2 regions of the Desulfobaculum senezii genome follow, and region 2 is predicted to be linked to the other one. Evidence: predicted binding sites of a transcription regulator. Region 2 holds the regulator's gene; the other holds the start of a gene.
The links. Region 2 encodes HrcA, which represses chaperone genes, less so after heat shock. Its sites were predicted from a motif close to TGTTAGCACTCNNNNNNNNNGAGTGCTAACA; they were not measured.
Positions count from the first base shown of each region.

Region 1: a site for HrcA is predicted at 5,136-5,166, ahead of groES (co-chaperone GroES). Genes of this name have one in related genera too.

Region 1 covers NZ_BAAHYU010000002.1:98,904-105,332, reverse strand. The annotation lists gene ACYQ2T_RS01305 (ATP-binding cassette domain-containing protein) at 1-499, opposite strand, end outside; gene ACYQ2T_RS01300 (YajQ family cyclic di-GMP-binding protein) at 511-1,005, opposite strand; gene ACYQ2T_RS01295 (cupin domain-containing protein) at 1,320-1,661, shown strand; gene ACYQ2T_RS01290 (hypothetical protein) at 1,752-2,021, opposite strand; gene groL (chaperonin GroEL) at 3,120-4,766, opposite strand; gene groES (co-chaperone GroES) at 4,810-5,100, opposite strand; gene ACYQ2T_RS01275 (phosphate/phosphite/phosphonate ABC transporter substrate-binding protein) at 5,425-6,363, shown strand; gene ACYQ2T_RS01270 (ATP-binding protein) at 6,370-6,429, shown strand, end outside.
Region 2 covers NZ_BAAHYU010000003.1:1,168,040-1,174,468, forward strand. The annotation lists gene dnaK (molecular chaperone DnaK) at 1-1,455, opposite strand, end outside; gene grpE (nucleotide exchange factor GrpE) at 1,603-2,151, opposite strand; gene hrcA (heat-inducible transcriptional repressor HrcA) at 2,185-3,213, opposite strand; gene rfbD (dTDP-4-dehydrorhamnose reductase) at 3,253-4,140, opposite strand; gene rfbB (dTDP-glucose 4,6-dehydratase) at 4,137-5,162, opposite strand; tRNA gene ACYQ2T_RS14215 (tRNA-Val) at 5,435-5,511, shown strand; tRNA gene ACYQ2T_RS14220 (tRNA-Val) at 5,641-5,717, shown strand; gene ACYQ2T_RS14225 (GNAT family N-acetyltransferase) at 6,138-6,429, shown strand, end outside.

The sequences.
Region 1 (6,429 bases), on a different contig from region 2:
GGGCCAGCATAACGCGGCGCTTCAGGCCGCCGGACAGCGTGGCGAACTCGGCATCCGCGTCCAGCTTCAGGCGCGAGAGCACCGTCTCTACCGTGCGGTAGGATTCCCAGCCGCCGCTGGCGTCAACGGCCTGCTGGGCGGCCTCCAGTGCGGGCATAGCCGAGGCGTCGCGCTCCACAGCGGCCACGGCGGAGCGGTAATCGTACAGGGCGGTGCCCATCTCGCCAATGCCGGTGGCCACCACCTCAAACACGCTTCCGGTGATGTCCTGCGGCACGTCCTGCGACAGACGGGCAACACGCACGCCTTTGCCGATGGCTATCTCGCCGCCGTCGGGCTTCATGTCCCCAGTGACCACGCGCATGAGCGAGGACTTGCCCTCGCCATTGCGGCCGACAAGGCACACGCGTTCCCCGGCCTCAATCTGCATGCTGACGCCGTCCAGAACGGGCGCGTCGGAAAAGGCCAGCCGAATATCCTTGATGCTAATAAGCGCCACGCCTCTCTCCGCTAGCGCTTCATGTTCACGAACTGCAGCGGCAGGTCGAAATCGGCGTTGTTGAGGGTCTGCATAACGGTCTGAAGGTCGTCAATCTGCTTGGCCGTCACACGGACCTGATCGTCCTGAATGGCGGGCTGCACCTTTTTGAGCTTCAGATTCTTGATGGTCTTCACGATTTTCTGGCCCATCTCCTTGGAGATGCCTTCTTTGATGGCCACGTCCTGCTTGAGCTGGCCCTGCGAGGTGGCCTCGTGCTTTTTGAACTCCAGGCACTTGGAGTCGAGCTTGCGGCGGGTGAAGTGGGCGATAAGCATTTCGCGCAGGGCTTTGATCTTCATCTCGTCACCGGTGACGATGCTGATGACCTTATCCTTGCGGTTCAGCTTAATTTCGGTGTGCACGCCGCGGAAGTCGTAGCGCGTGGCCACTTCCTTGACCACGTTGTTCACGGCGTTATCGGCTTCCTGCAAATCCACCTGACTGACAATGTCGAAAGACGGCATAGGTCTGGTCTCCTGGCTAGATTGTGGCCCCGTCTGCGGGGAGAGGCCCGGCGCGGGCGGGTCGCGGCGACGCGTCGCGGGCGGGACTTGGCGCTGTATCGCTGCGGGGCGCGGCCACGTTCAGATGCGGCGCGCTCTCACACAGCGACTGGTACATAGGAATAATCCGCCCATATTGTAAAGGGCGGCGCAGGCAGAAGCCCGTCTGGGAAAAGTGGCCGGGGTTTGACGCACGTCAAGGCGGCGAGGCTGTGGTAGGCTACTGTGGACACACATCATGCAGACACAGCCGGAATATCCGGCAAGGAGGCACCATGCCAGAAGAAACACTTATAAAGAACATGCCCTTTTCCCAGCCCGTGGTCATGGCGGACCTCGTGGACTACGCTCCCGGTCAGGTGGTTAGCCGCACCATCAGCCAGCGGCCGACGGTGAACACGACCCTGTTCGCCTTTGACGCCGGGGAAGCCATCAGCACCCACAGCGCGCCGGGCGACGCCATCGTCCACGTGCTGGACGGCGAAGCCACCGTCACCATCGACGGCGAGGACTTCACTGTGCCCGCAGGCGAAGCCATCGTCATGCCCGCCAACATTCCCCACGGCGTGCGCGCGGAAAAGCGCTTCAAGATGTTCCTGCTGGTGGTTAAGCCCTAGCAGGGCCACCACCCAGCGCCACAACGCATACCAGCCCGTTCACGCCGCGCCGCAGGCCGGAGTGGACGGGCTTTTTTTGCGCGGCGTGCGTCAGGACTTCTTCTTGTCCATGGACCGGGTCAGCGCGCCCGCCACCCACCACGACGCGGCAATCCACAGCACCAACGAGACAGCCAAAAACACGTTATGGCCTTGGTACATATCCATGCGCGGCAAAGCCGTCGCCCCAAAAAAGCCAAAGCACGCCCAAAGAATAAGGCGCACAAGCTGGGACGTACTTTTGATAAGCCGCCGCTTCCTGCCAAGAAAGAGGCCCATTATCCATATAAGGACCAGCGCGAGAACGATGAACTTGAACATGCGGGTCGCCGGTGGTTGAAGGTGATGCGCGTCTGTGCGTGTGTAGCCTTTTGCGCTCAAAATTGCCAGCGGGGACATGTTGTCTTGTGACAACATTGCATGATTTTCACCCTGAATCGCCCCCATTTATCCCTTTCCCAGCACTTCACGTGTTGCCATACGGAAACATTTGCCCAAAATCTCAAACCCAATAAGAAGCACTGAGACCCATTTGCAGCTGATTACACCCAATTATTTGAAAATATTCTGCCGCTAGAAGAGTGACTTCTAGAGTCTGTCAATTGACATATATGACAGTCCGGCACGGAAAAAACGCAAATTGGGCCAGAAAATACACCACTTACACACCATAACCACCTCACCAGCCCCAGACCCAGCGCGCTTGGCGAACAAAAAACAGTATTTGGCCGACACAACACACCTCTCTTTTCCCCCTCCCGCGCCCGTTTTATGGCCCGTTCAAGCCCGCCAAAACGCTGTACCGCTCAAATTTTCGTCCACTCCAAAACCCAAGGAGAGACAAATACGCGTGATTACATCCGATAAGGGGCAAATGTTCAAAAATGTTTCCGCGGCGAGAAGAACATCTTCTACGCCACAACGCGTGGCAAACGATGAACGAAAACAGCCCCCTCCTGCCCCGTTTTGGAACGCCCCCACACGCCCTTCGCCCTTCACCGACGTGGCCCCACACACCGCCCCTCTCTCGCCTCACCAGAAGCGACTGACCACTCCCCCACCTTTCACCCACCTCCCCGCCCACTCGCCCTTTATGCCCATGCTCCACCATCCCCATCCACACGGACGAGAGCCGTCAGGGGTGACGACCGCCTTCTCTACGCGCACCCGTTATGACCGCACTCGGGATTCTCAAGGGTCCGCGACCCTTGAGCCTGCGGAGCACAAAAAGCCCTGCCCTTGCCCGGCACCACTACGCAACCGCCTCCCCACACCCAAACCACCCCGCTCCGAATGGTTGTCCAGACCGAAGCCTCAGCCACCACCACTCTCCCCCCTCAGCAGGCCAAAGACGCAAAAAAAGGCCGGCCCCGAAGGGCCGGCCATATGTCTTCGCAATGGAATGGTCGCGGATGGCGTTTAGTACATGCCACCCATGCCGCCCATGCCGCCCATGCCAGCAGGCATAGCGGGAGCAGCTGCGCCCTTCTCTTCGGGCTTTTCGGCGATGGCGCACTCGGTGGTGAGCAGCAGGCCAGCCACGGAAGAGGAGTTCTGCAGAGCGCTGCGGGTCACCTTCTTGGGATCGATGACACCGGCCTTGATGAGGTCTTCGTACTCGCAGGAGGCGGCGTTGAAGCCGTAGCCGTCCTTGTTGGAGCGGACCTTCTCGACAACGATGGAGCCTTCGAGGCCAGCGTTGTTGGCGATCATGCGCAGGGGCTCTTCGATGGCGCGGGAGATGATGGAGACGCCAGCGGCCTCGTCATCGTCGGCCACGGAGACCTTGTCCAGCACGCTGGAGCAGCGGACCAGAGCCACGCCGCCGCCAGGCACGATGCCTTCTTCGACGGCTGCGCGGGTCGCGTTGAGGGCGTCTTCCACGCGGGCTTTCTTTTCCTTCATCTCGGTCTCGGTGGCAGCGCCAACGTTGATCACAGCGACACCGCCGACGATCTTGGCCAGACGCTCCTGGAGCTTCTCGCGGTCGTAGTCGGACGTGGTCTCGTCGATCTGCGCGCGGAGCTGAGCCACACGGGCCTTGATGTCTTCGGCTTCGCCAGCACCGTCAACGATGGTGGTGTTTTCCTTGTCGATGACAACACGCTTGGCGGTGCCAAGGTCGTTGACGCTGACGTTCTCGAGCTTGAGGCCGAGATCGTCGGACACAACCTGACCACCGGTGAGGATGGCGATGTCCTTGAGCATTTCCTTGCGGCGCTCGCCAAAGCCGGGGGCCTTGATGGCGACCACGTTCAGGATGCCGCGGAGCTTGTTCACAACGAGGGTAGCGAGGGCTTCGCCGTCCACGTCCTCGGCAATGATGACGAGGGGCTTGGACATCTTGGCAACCTGCTCCAGAACGGGCAGGAGATCCTTCATGTTGGAGATCTTGCTCTCGTTGATGAGGATCATGGGCTCTTCCATCTCGCAGACCATCTTCTCGGGGTTGGTCACGAAGTAGGGGGAGAGGTAGCCGCGATCGAACTGCATGCCTTCCACAACGTCGAGGGTGGTCTCGAGACCCTTTGCTTCCTCAACGGTGATGACGCCTTCCTTGCCGACCTTGTTCATGGCCTCGGCAATGATGTTGCCGATGGTGGCGTCGTTGTTGGCGGAAATGGTGCCGATCTGGGCAATTTCCTTCTGGTCGCGGGTGGGCTTGGTCAGCTTGACCAGCTCATCGGAGAGGGCTTCGACAGCCTTGTCGATGCCGCGCTTGATAGCCATGGGGTTGCGGCCGGCAGCCACAAGCTTCACGCCTTCGGTGAAGATGGCCTGAGCGAGGATGGTCGCCGTGGTGGTGCCGTCGCCGGCAACATCGGAGGTCTTGGAAGCAACTTCCTTAACCATCTGGGCGCCCATGTTCTCGAACTTGTCTTCCAGCTCAATCTCCTTGGCGACGGTGACGCCGTCCTTGGTGATGATGGGGGAGCCGAAGGACTTTTCGATGACAACGTTACGGCCCTTGGGGCCGAGGGTCACCTTGACGGCGTTGGCAAGGGTGTCAACGCCAATTTTCAGCTTTTCACGGGCCTTTGCGTCAAAACGGATATCTTTGGCCATTGTGGTCTCTCCTCTCTAAAAAATCTATTTGCGATCGAAAATTCTACTGCTCGACGATAGCCAGGATGTCATCCTCGCGCATGACGAGGTGTTCCTTACCGTCAATCTTGATCTCGGTACCGGCGTACTTGTTGAAGAGAACCATGTCGCCTTCCTTGACGGACATAGCGATGGTCTTGCCGGACTCGTCGGTCTTGCCGGGGCCAGCGGCCACGATTTCGCCACGCATGGGCTTTTCCTTGGCCGTGTCGGGGATGATGATGCCTCCGGCGGACACTTCTTCACTCTCCAGGCGCTTGACCAGGACTCGATCGTTAAGCGGCTTCAACTTCATTTCGGTTCCTCCATTAGCGAATTTTTTCGATGCGCTGTTAGCACTCGGTCATGGCGAGTGCCAATCGCGACGCTAAGCAGTTATAGCTTGATTCAGCAAAAAGCAAACCCGAAAACCGGGCAACGCATGAAACATTAGTCCGCCGGGGGGGATAGTCAACACCTGTTGCGAAATTTTTTTGGAACTTTTTTTCGCGCCCCCCTCGCCGCATCCGCGTCGGCCCCGCGACAATCCTTGCTCCACGGCCTTTTGGCGGGGTTTCCCTTCGGGGCGGGTCAGGGTATGGTGATTATGCCTTACCATCGCACCTTTAAGGAAAACATCATGTTCAGACCCCTGAAGTACATCCTCGCGCTGACCATCATTCTCGGCTTCGTCGCGGTCTTTGGCTGCACGGACCCCGAACCGGTGAAAAAAGTGGACCTCTCCCACAGGGAAGAGGTCACCTTCCGTGCCCGCAAAGGGGAAATCACCTACGCCTATCTGCCCCAGTATTCCCACAGCGTGTCCTACCAGCGCCACCACCTGCTGGTGGAGCATCTGTCCGAGACTACGGGGCTGAAATTCCGCCAAGTGTTCCCAGACACGTTTGACGAGCACATGAACATGGTGGGCGAAGGCCTCATCGACATTTCGTTCTCCAACCCCTTCATCTACGTCAAGCTGGCGGACCGCTACGGCGCGCGCGCCTTTGCCAGAGTGGTGGAGCGCGGGCGCGGTGCCAACTTCCGCGGGCAAATCATCGTCCGCACCGACAACCCGGACATCAAGACTTTGCAGGACGTGAAGGGCCAGCACTGGCTGGCAGTGGACCCCTCCTCCGCGGGCGGCTACCTGTTCGCCCTTGGGCACTTTCTTGAAAACGGCATAAAAAAGCACGACTTCGCGGAAATCGCCTTTGCCCCCGGACCGGGCGGCAAGCAGGAGAAGGTCGTCCTTGGCGTGTACTCCGGGCGCTTTGGCGTCGGCTCCATCCGCGAGGGCACCCTTGACGTTTTGGAAGGCGCCATCGACCTGTCGCGCATCCGCGTCCTTGCCACCACACGCTGGTATCCCGGCTGGGTCTACGCCGCGCGCAAGGGCCTCGACCCCGAGGTGGTCCGCAAGGTCAGCGAGGCCATGGCGTCCCTCTCCATGAACGACCCGGCCGACAGACAAATACTGGACCTTGCCCAAATTATTGAAATCATCCCGGCCCACGACAAGGATTTCGACCCCGTACGGGACCTTGCCAGGCGCATCGGCCTCAACCTTTCCCGGTAGGACGGCATGACCGAGCACAACGCACCCCTTTCCATCCTCCAGCGCCTGACCAATCCGTTTCTGCGC
Region 2 (6,429 bases):
GGTGTCCTTGGCGGAAACGTTGACGATGCCGTTGGCGTCGATGTCGAAGGTGACCTCAATCTGCGGCACGCCGCGGGGGGCGGCCGGGATGCCGGTCAGCTCGAAGCGGCCAAGGGTCTTGTTGTCCGCGGCCATGGGGCGCTCGCCCTGCAGCACGTGGATGGACACGGAGGGCTGGTTGTCAGCCGCCGTGGTGAAGACCTGGCTCTTCTTGGTCGGGATGGTGGTGTTGCGCTCGATGAGCTGGGTACACACACCGCCAAGGGTTTCGATGCCGAGGGACAGCGGGGTGACGTCGAGGAGCAGCACGTCCTTCACGTCGCCAGCGAGGATGCCGCCCTGAATGGATGCGCCCATGGCGACCACTTCGTCAGGGTTCACGCTGCGGTTGGGCTCCTTGCCAAAGAACTCGGTGACCTTCTGCTGCACGAGGGGCATGCGGGTCATGCCGCCGACGAGGATAATCTCGTCGATGTCGGACGCGGACAGGCCGGCGTCAGACAGGGCCTTCTTGCAGGGCTCCACGGTGCGGGCCACAAGGTCTTCCACCAGACGCTCCAGCTTGCCGCGGGACAGCTTCACCAGCAGGTGCTTGGGGCCGGTCTGGTCAGCGGTGATGAACGGCAGGTTGACCTCGGTCTCCATGGAGGAGGACAGTTCCTTCTTGGCCTTTTCTGCGGCTTCCTTGAGGCGCTGCAGGGCCATGCGGTCCTGAGAGAGGTCGATGCCGTTTTCGCGCTTGAACTCCTCAACGAGGTAGTCGATGACGCGGTTGTCGAAGTCTTCGCCGCCGAGGAAGGTGTCGCCGTTGGTGGCGCGGACTTCCACGACGTTGTCGCCGACTTCGAGGATGGAAATGTCAAAGGTGCCGCCGCCAAGGTCGAACACAGCGATCTTTTCGTTGGCCTTTTTGTCGAAGCCATAGGCGAGGGACGCGGCGGTCGGCTCGTTGATGATGCGCTTCACCTCAAGACCGGCGATGCGGCCTGCGTCCTTGGTGGCCTGACGCTGCGAGTCGTTGAAGTAGGCCGGAACGGTGATAACGGCCTCGGTAACGGTCTCGCCGAGGTAGGATTCGGCGTCGGACTTCAGCTTCTGCAGGATGTTCGCGGACAGCTCTGCGGGGCTGAGCAGCTTGCCGTCGAGTTCAACGTAGGCATCGCCGTTGGAGTGCGCGGCAATCTTGTAAGGGCAGTTGTCGGCCCAGCCCTTAATGGCCGGATCCTCGAACTTGCGGCCCATCAGGCGCTTAACGGCGAAGACGGTCTTGTCGGAGTTCGTGACGGCCTGGCGCTTGGCCAGCTCGCCCACGAGGCGTTCCTTATCGGTGAAGGCGATGATGGACGGGGTTGTGCGGCCACCCTCAGGGTTGGAGACGCACTTGGGGTCCTTGCCTTCCATCACATAGACACAGGAGTTTGTGGTTCCCAGGTCGATACCGATGATTTTGCCCATATTATGAATTCCTCCTCTTGGAAAAAACTTTCGACGTGAAAAGTCGTTTGTCACTTACGCTGTTCAAAGTAATGCGCCTGACCCGGCTGTAAAGAGGGGAGTGAAAATTTTTTCACCAAAAGCGCAGGCGACGGGGTTGGTTGGGGGCTAGTTGCTCACCACAACCATGGCCGGACGCAGCAGGCGACCGTTGAGCCTGTAGCCCTTTTTCATCAGCGTTGCGACGCGCCCGGCCTCCATGCCTTCGCGCTCTTCCTGCCCCACGGCCTCGTGGATTTCGGGGGAGAATTCCTCGCCCACTTCGCCCACAGGCTCAAGGTTGTGCCCCGCCAGGGTGTCGAGGAACATCTTGTGCGTCATCTGCACGCCAAGGACGAAGTTCTTGCAGGCTTCGTCGTCTGGTGCGTGCTGCAGGGCAAGGTCCAGGTTGTCCAGAATGGGCAGCATGTCGCCCAGAATCTTGTCGGCGGCGAACTTGCGGAACTCGTCTTTGTCGCGCTCAAGGCGCTTGCGGGTGTTTTCCATATCCGCAAGCAGGCGCAGACGCTCGTCGTCGGCGTGTTTCTTTTCCGGACATTCGGGGCAGACGCGCTCGGCGCACAGGGCACTCAGCTCTTCGTCCGTGAGTTCGATTTCCTCCACTTCGGGAGTTTCCTGCTCGGTTTCGGCAGGTTCAACATTCTGCTTCTTTGTCATTGCGGTCTCCAGGATCGCTTGGATGTGCTGGTGTTAGCGATTGCTGAGAAGTTCAGTAAGCATCCGGGCGGTGAAGTCAACCACCGGGAGGATTTTTGCGTAGTCCATGCGCAGCGGACCGATGACGCCAAGAGCGCCCTTGCTGGTGTCCGCCGCGCCGAATGGCGCGGAAATGAGGCCGTAGGGGCCTTTGGAAATGGCGGGGTCGTGTTTGGCGAAGGTGACGTTGGTGTGCCCGGCGTCGATGGTGCCGTCCAAAAGTTCCAGCAGGCGCGAGCGCTCGTCCAGAAGCTGGAGCAGTTCGCGCATGGTGTCCACGTCGGCAAATTCGGGCTGCGTCAGGACGTGGGCGGTGCCATCAAGGTAGAAGTCGCGCTCCGCGTCCATCTCAAAGGTGTCGCGCGCAAGGGTCAGCGCTTGCAGGTACAGGCGGTTCAGGCGGCGGTGGGCGCTTTTGAGTTCCAGATGGATATGGGCGCGCGCTTGCCCGAGGGTTTTCCCTGCGTAGTGGTGGTTCAGGTAGTTGCTGAACGCCGTCAGGTCGTCGCGGGTGACGCCGTGCTCCACGGGCACAAGGCGGTGCTCCACCATGTCGCCTTCCATAATCAGCACGGCCATCACCAGCCCCGTGCGCACGGGGACAAAGTCAAGGCTGCGCCAGCGCACGTCGGAGTGTCCGGGAGCAAGGACCATGCTCACCTGTTGGGACAGGGCGGCTAAAAGCCGCGAGGATTGCCGCAGGATGTCGGCAATCTCCAGCCCGGCCTTGTCCAAACTCTCGCGGATGACTTCGCGCTCCGTGCCCGCCAGTTCCGGGGGCGTGAGGACCGTATCCAAATACAGGCGAAAAGCGCGGGGCGTGGGAACGCGCCCCGCGGACGTGTGCGGCTGGGCCAGAAAGCCCTTTTCCGTGAGGTCGGCCATGGTATTGCGGATGCTGGCCGCAGACAGGCCAAGCCCACAGCGCCGCGCAACGGTGCGCGAGCCTTGGGGCGTGGCTTGCCGTATGTAGTCCTCGACAATGGTGGTCAGGACTGCTGTCTCACGAGAGCTTAGGGGCATGGTGGTTTTCCGCTGCGGACGGCTGGCGTCCGGTGCTGTCTAGTCTATGGGCGTTTCCGGTGCCGTTTCACTGTACACGTATTCTTGCACGGCATGCACCCACGGCCGGGGCGTGATGCCCGTGGCCGCGGTAAAGCGGCTGGTATCGAGTACGGAGAATGCCGGGCGCGTGGCCTTTTGTGGGTACTCGTCCGTGGCAATGGGCGTGACCGTGCAGGGTAGGCCCGCCGAGCGCACGGCCTCGCAGGCCAGTTCGCACCAGCTGGCGCGTCCGGAATTGGTGATGTGAAAGATGCCCGTTTCGCCCGATGCCACAAGGGCGAGGGAATAGACCGCAAGGTCCGGCGTGTACGTGGGCGAGCCCACCTGGTCGTGCACAACGCCGAGGGTGTCGCGCTCCGCGCACAGGGACAGCATGGTGCGCACAAAGTTGCGTTTGTCCGGGCCAAACAGCCACGCGGTGCGGATGATGATGAGGCGGTGAAGCTCCTCGGCCAGAAGGGCCTGCTCTCCGGCGCGTTTTGTTTCGCCATAGACGGAGCGCGGGGCCACGGTATCGTCCTCGGCGTAGGGCGTTTCCTTTTTGCCGTCAAAGACGAAGTCCGTGGAGTAGTGCACGAGGGTGACGTCCATATCCTTTACAGCGCGGGCCAGAATGCCCGGCAGTATGGCGTTGACGCGGCGGGCTTCCTTAGGTTCGTCCTCGGCTAGGTCCACCTGTGTGTAGGCCCATGTATTGAAAATAACGTCCGGGCGCGCGGTGGCAATAAAGTCCCGCAGCCGCTCCACGTCAAAGGCCCAGTCGCCGGGACGGGGGGTGGTGGTGACGTCCCAGCCTTTTGCGGTCAGAGCGCTTTTCAGGGCCATGCCCAGCAGTCCGGTGGCACCGCCCAGAACAAGCGCCCGTGGTAATTGCTCTTCGCTCATCGTCTTTCCCCGTACCAGTCGTCCATAAAGGAGCGGTACTCGCCGCTTTGCACGCTGTCGCGCCATGCGCGGTGGTCGGTGTACCACGCAAGGGTTTCGGCAAGGCCGCGCTCAAAGTCGTACAGCGGCTCAAAGCCGAGTTCGTCCTTGGCGAGGGAATAGTCCATGGCGTAGCGGCGGTCATGCCCGGGGCGGTCCTTCACATAGGAAATAAGGTCGTCGGGCTTGCCCATGGCGGACAAAATGGCGCGCACCACGTCGAGGTTGGCCTTTTCCGCATTGCCGCCAAAATTGTACACCGCGCCGGGGCGTCCGGCCTTGAGCGCCATTTCCACGCCGCGGCAATGGTCGGTGACGTAAATCCAGTCGCGCACCTGCATACCGTCGCCATAGATGGGCAGGGGCTTGTTCTGCTCGGCAAGGGTAATCATCAGCGGGATGAGCTTTTCCGGGAACTGCCACGGGCCGTAGTTGTTGGAACAGCGCGTGATCACGGCGGGGTAGCCGTAGGTCTTCCAAAACGAGCGGACGAACAGGTCCGCCGAGGCCTTGGAGGCGGAATACGGACTGTTTGGCTCAAGGGGGTGGCCTTCGGTAAAGGCGGGCGCGTCCGGGGCGAGGGTGCCGTACACCTCATCCGTGGAGATGTGCACGAACCGTTCAATTCCGGCGTCCATGGCGGCGGTCATAAGCGTCTGCACGCCGAGGACGTTGGTGGTCACAAAGGGAGAGGGGTCGTGGATGGAGCGGTCTACGTGCGATTCCGCGGCAAAGTTGACCACGGCATCGGGCTTGTGCTCGGCGATGATGGAGCGCATGGCGTCCATGTCCGCGATGTCGGCCCGGCAGAAGGCGTAGCGCTTGCCTTCTTCGGCCTGCTCCAGCGGAATCATGTTCGCTTTGTTTCCGGCGTAGGTCAGCTTATCAACGTTGACGATTTCGACATCCGGGTTGGTGCCGAGCATATGGTAAATGAAATTGGTACCGATGAATCCGCATCCACCGGTGACGAGCAGTCGCATGTCCAATCCTTTGCTTGCTGGTTGCCGCTGGCATGTGCGCCAGCCCCGCCCCGTGCGGGAGTCCGGACCATATCTCCGGTACAGCGCAGACTCTAGCGTAAAATCGCCCGTCCGCAAAGTCCGGCAATTACGGAGGAAAAAAGGTCCATTTGGGGAAAATTGAAAAAATCCCTTGACCCTTTGGGGCTGTGGAGCTATCAACCATTTCCCGCAGCGACACGAGCACGAAGTCATGCAATATTGACAGGGTGCAGTTGCATGCATGGCAAAGTGGGCGATTAACTCAGTTGGTCAGAGTGCCATCTTCACACGGTGGAAGTCACTGGTTCAAATCCAGTATCGCCCACCACTTTACACCCCGGGCCCCGACGGTCCGTCCCCGCATCGGGGAAAAGGCCGCAGAAGCCAATGCAGTAGCATTGACAACCTGCAGCTTGTCGGGCATAAAACATTCTCGGCTGAATGCCGTAGAAAATACGGGCGATTAACTCAGTTGGTCAGAGTGCCATCTTCACACGGTGGAAGTCACTGGTTCAAATCCAGTATCGCCCACCATCGATTTCAAAACCCCGGTCTGAAAAGGCCGGGGTTTTTTTGTGGCCTGTGGACAGGCCGTATCGCTGCGCCGGGTTCAAGAGGGGGCCTCCGGCGGTTTAAGGGGTGCGACCCCTTAAAAATCCCGAGGTTTTCGGGCTGGAAGCCAACCCGAAAATATGGGGTCGGCGGGTTCGTGCCTTATATAGGGGCGTTGGCCCGTCGTGCACGTGCCAGCTGTGGGGGCGTGATTGCAGCTGTGTGGCGCGAGAGAGGCGTGGCGTATTATCAGGATTTTTAAGGACGGGAGTCCTTAAGCCTGCGGAGCAAAAGACGTTGGGCCTTTGCCTCCCCCCTCCGGCCAGTCGTCCAAGTTTTACAAAACGTCCGTTGCTCTTCTTCTCGCAGTGGGTGATGCTTACCGCCGACAAGGAGGCGCGCATGCTTTTGACATGGCTGGAGAATGCCGGTGTGCATGTGGCGGGATTCGTCTGTAATGACGGCTCTGTTCGGGAGTGGTTGTTTATGCGGACCAGCGGCGGGACGACGGAGGATGGATGCCGTGTGGCGGTGACGCCGTTGGCACTGGGGAGTGTGGACGGTGGGCGCGCTTGGGCGCAGCGGGTGCGGGCCAAGGGTTTTGAATTGGCTGTACACCGGGGCAAGGCGTGTTTTGGGCGGGAGTTTTTGTTGCCGCCGTGTTTGCGGGGCAAGGGGCTTGGGACCTACCTGC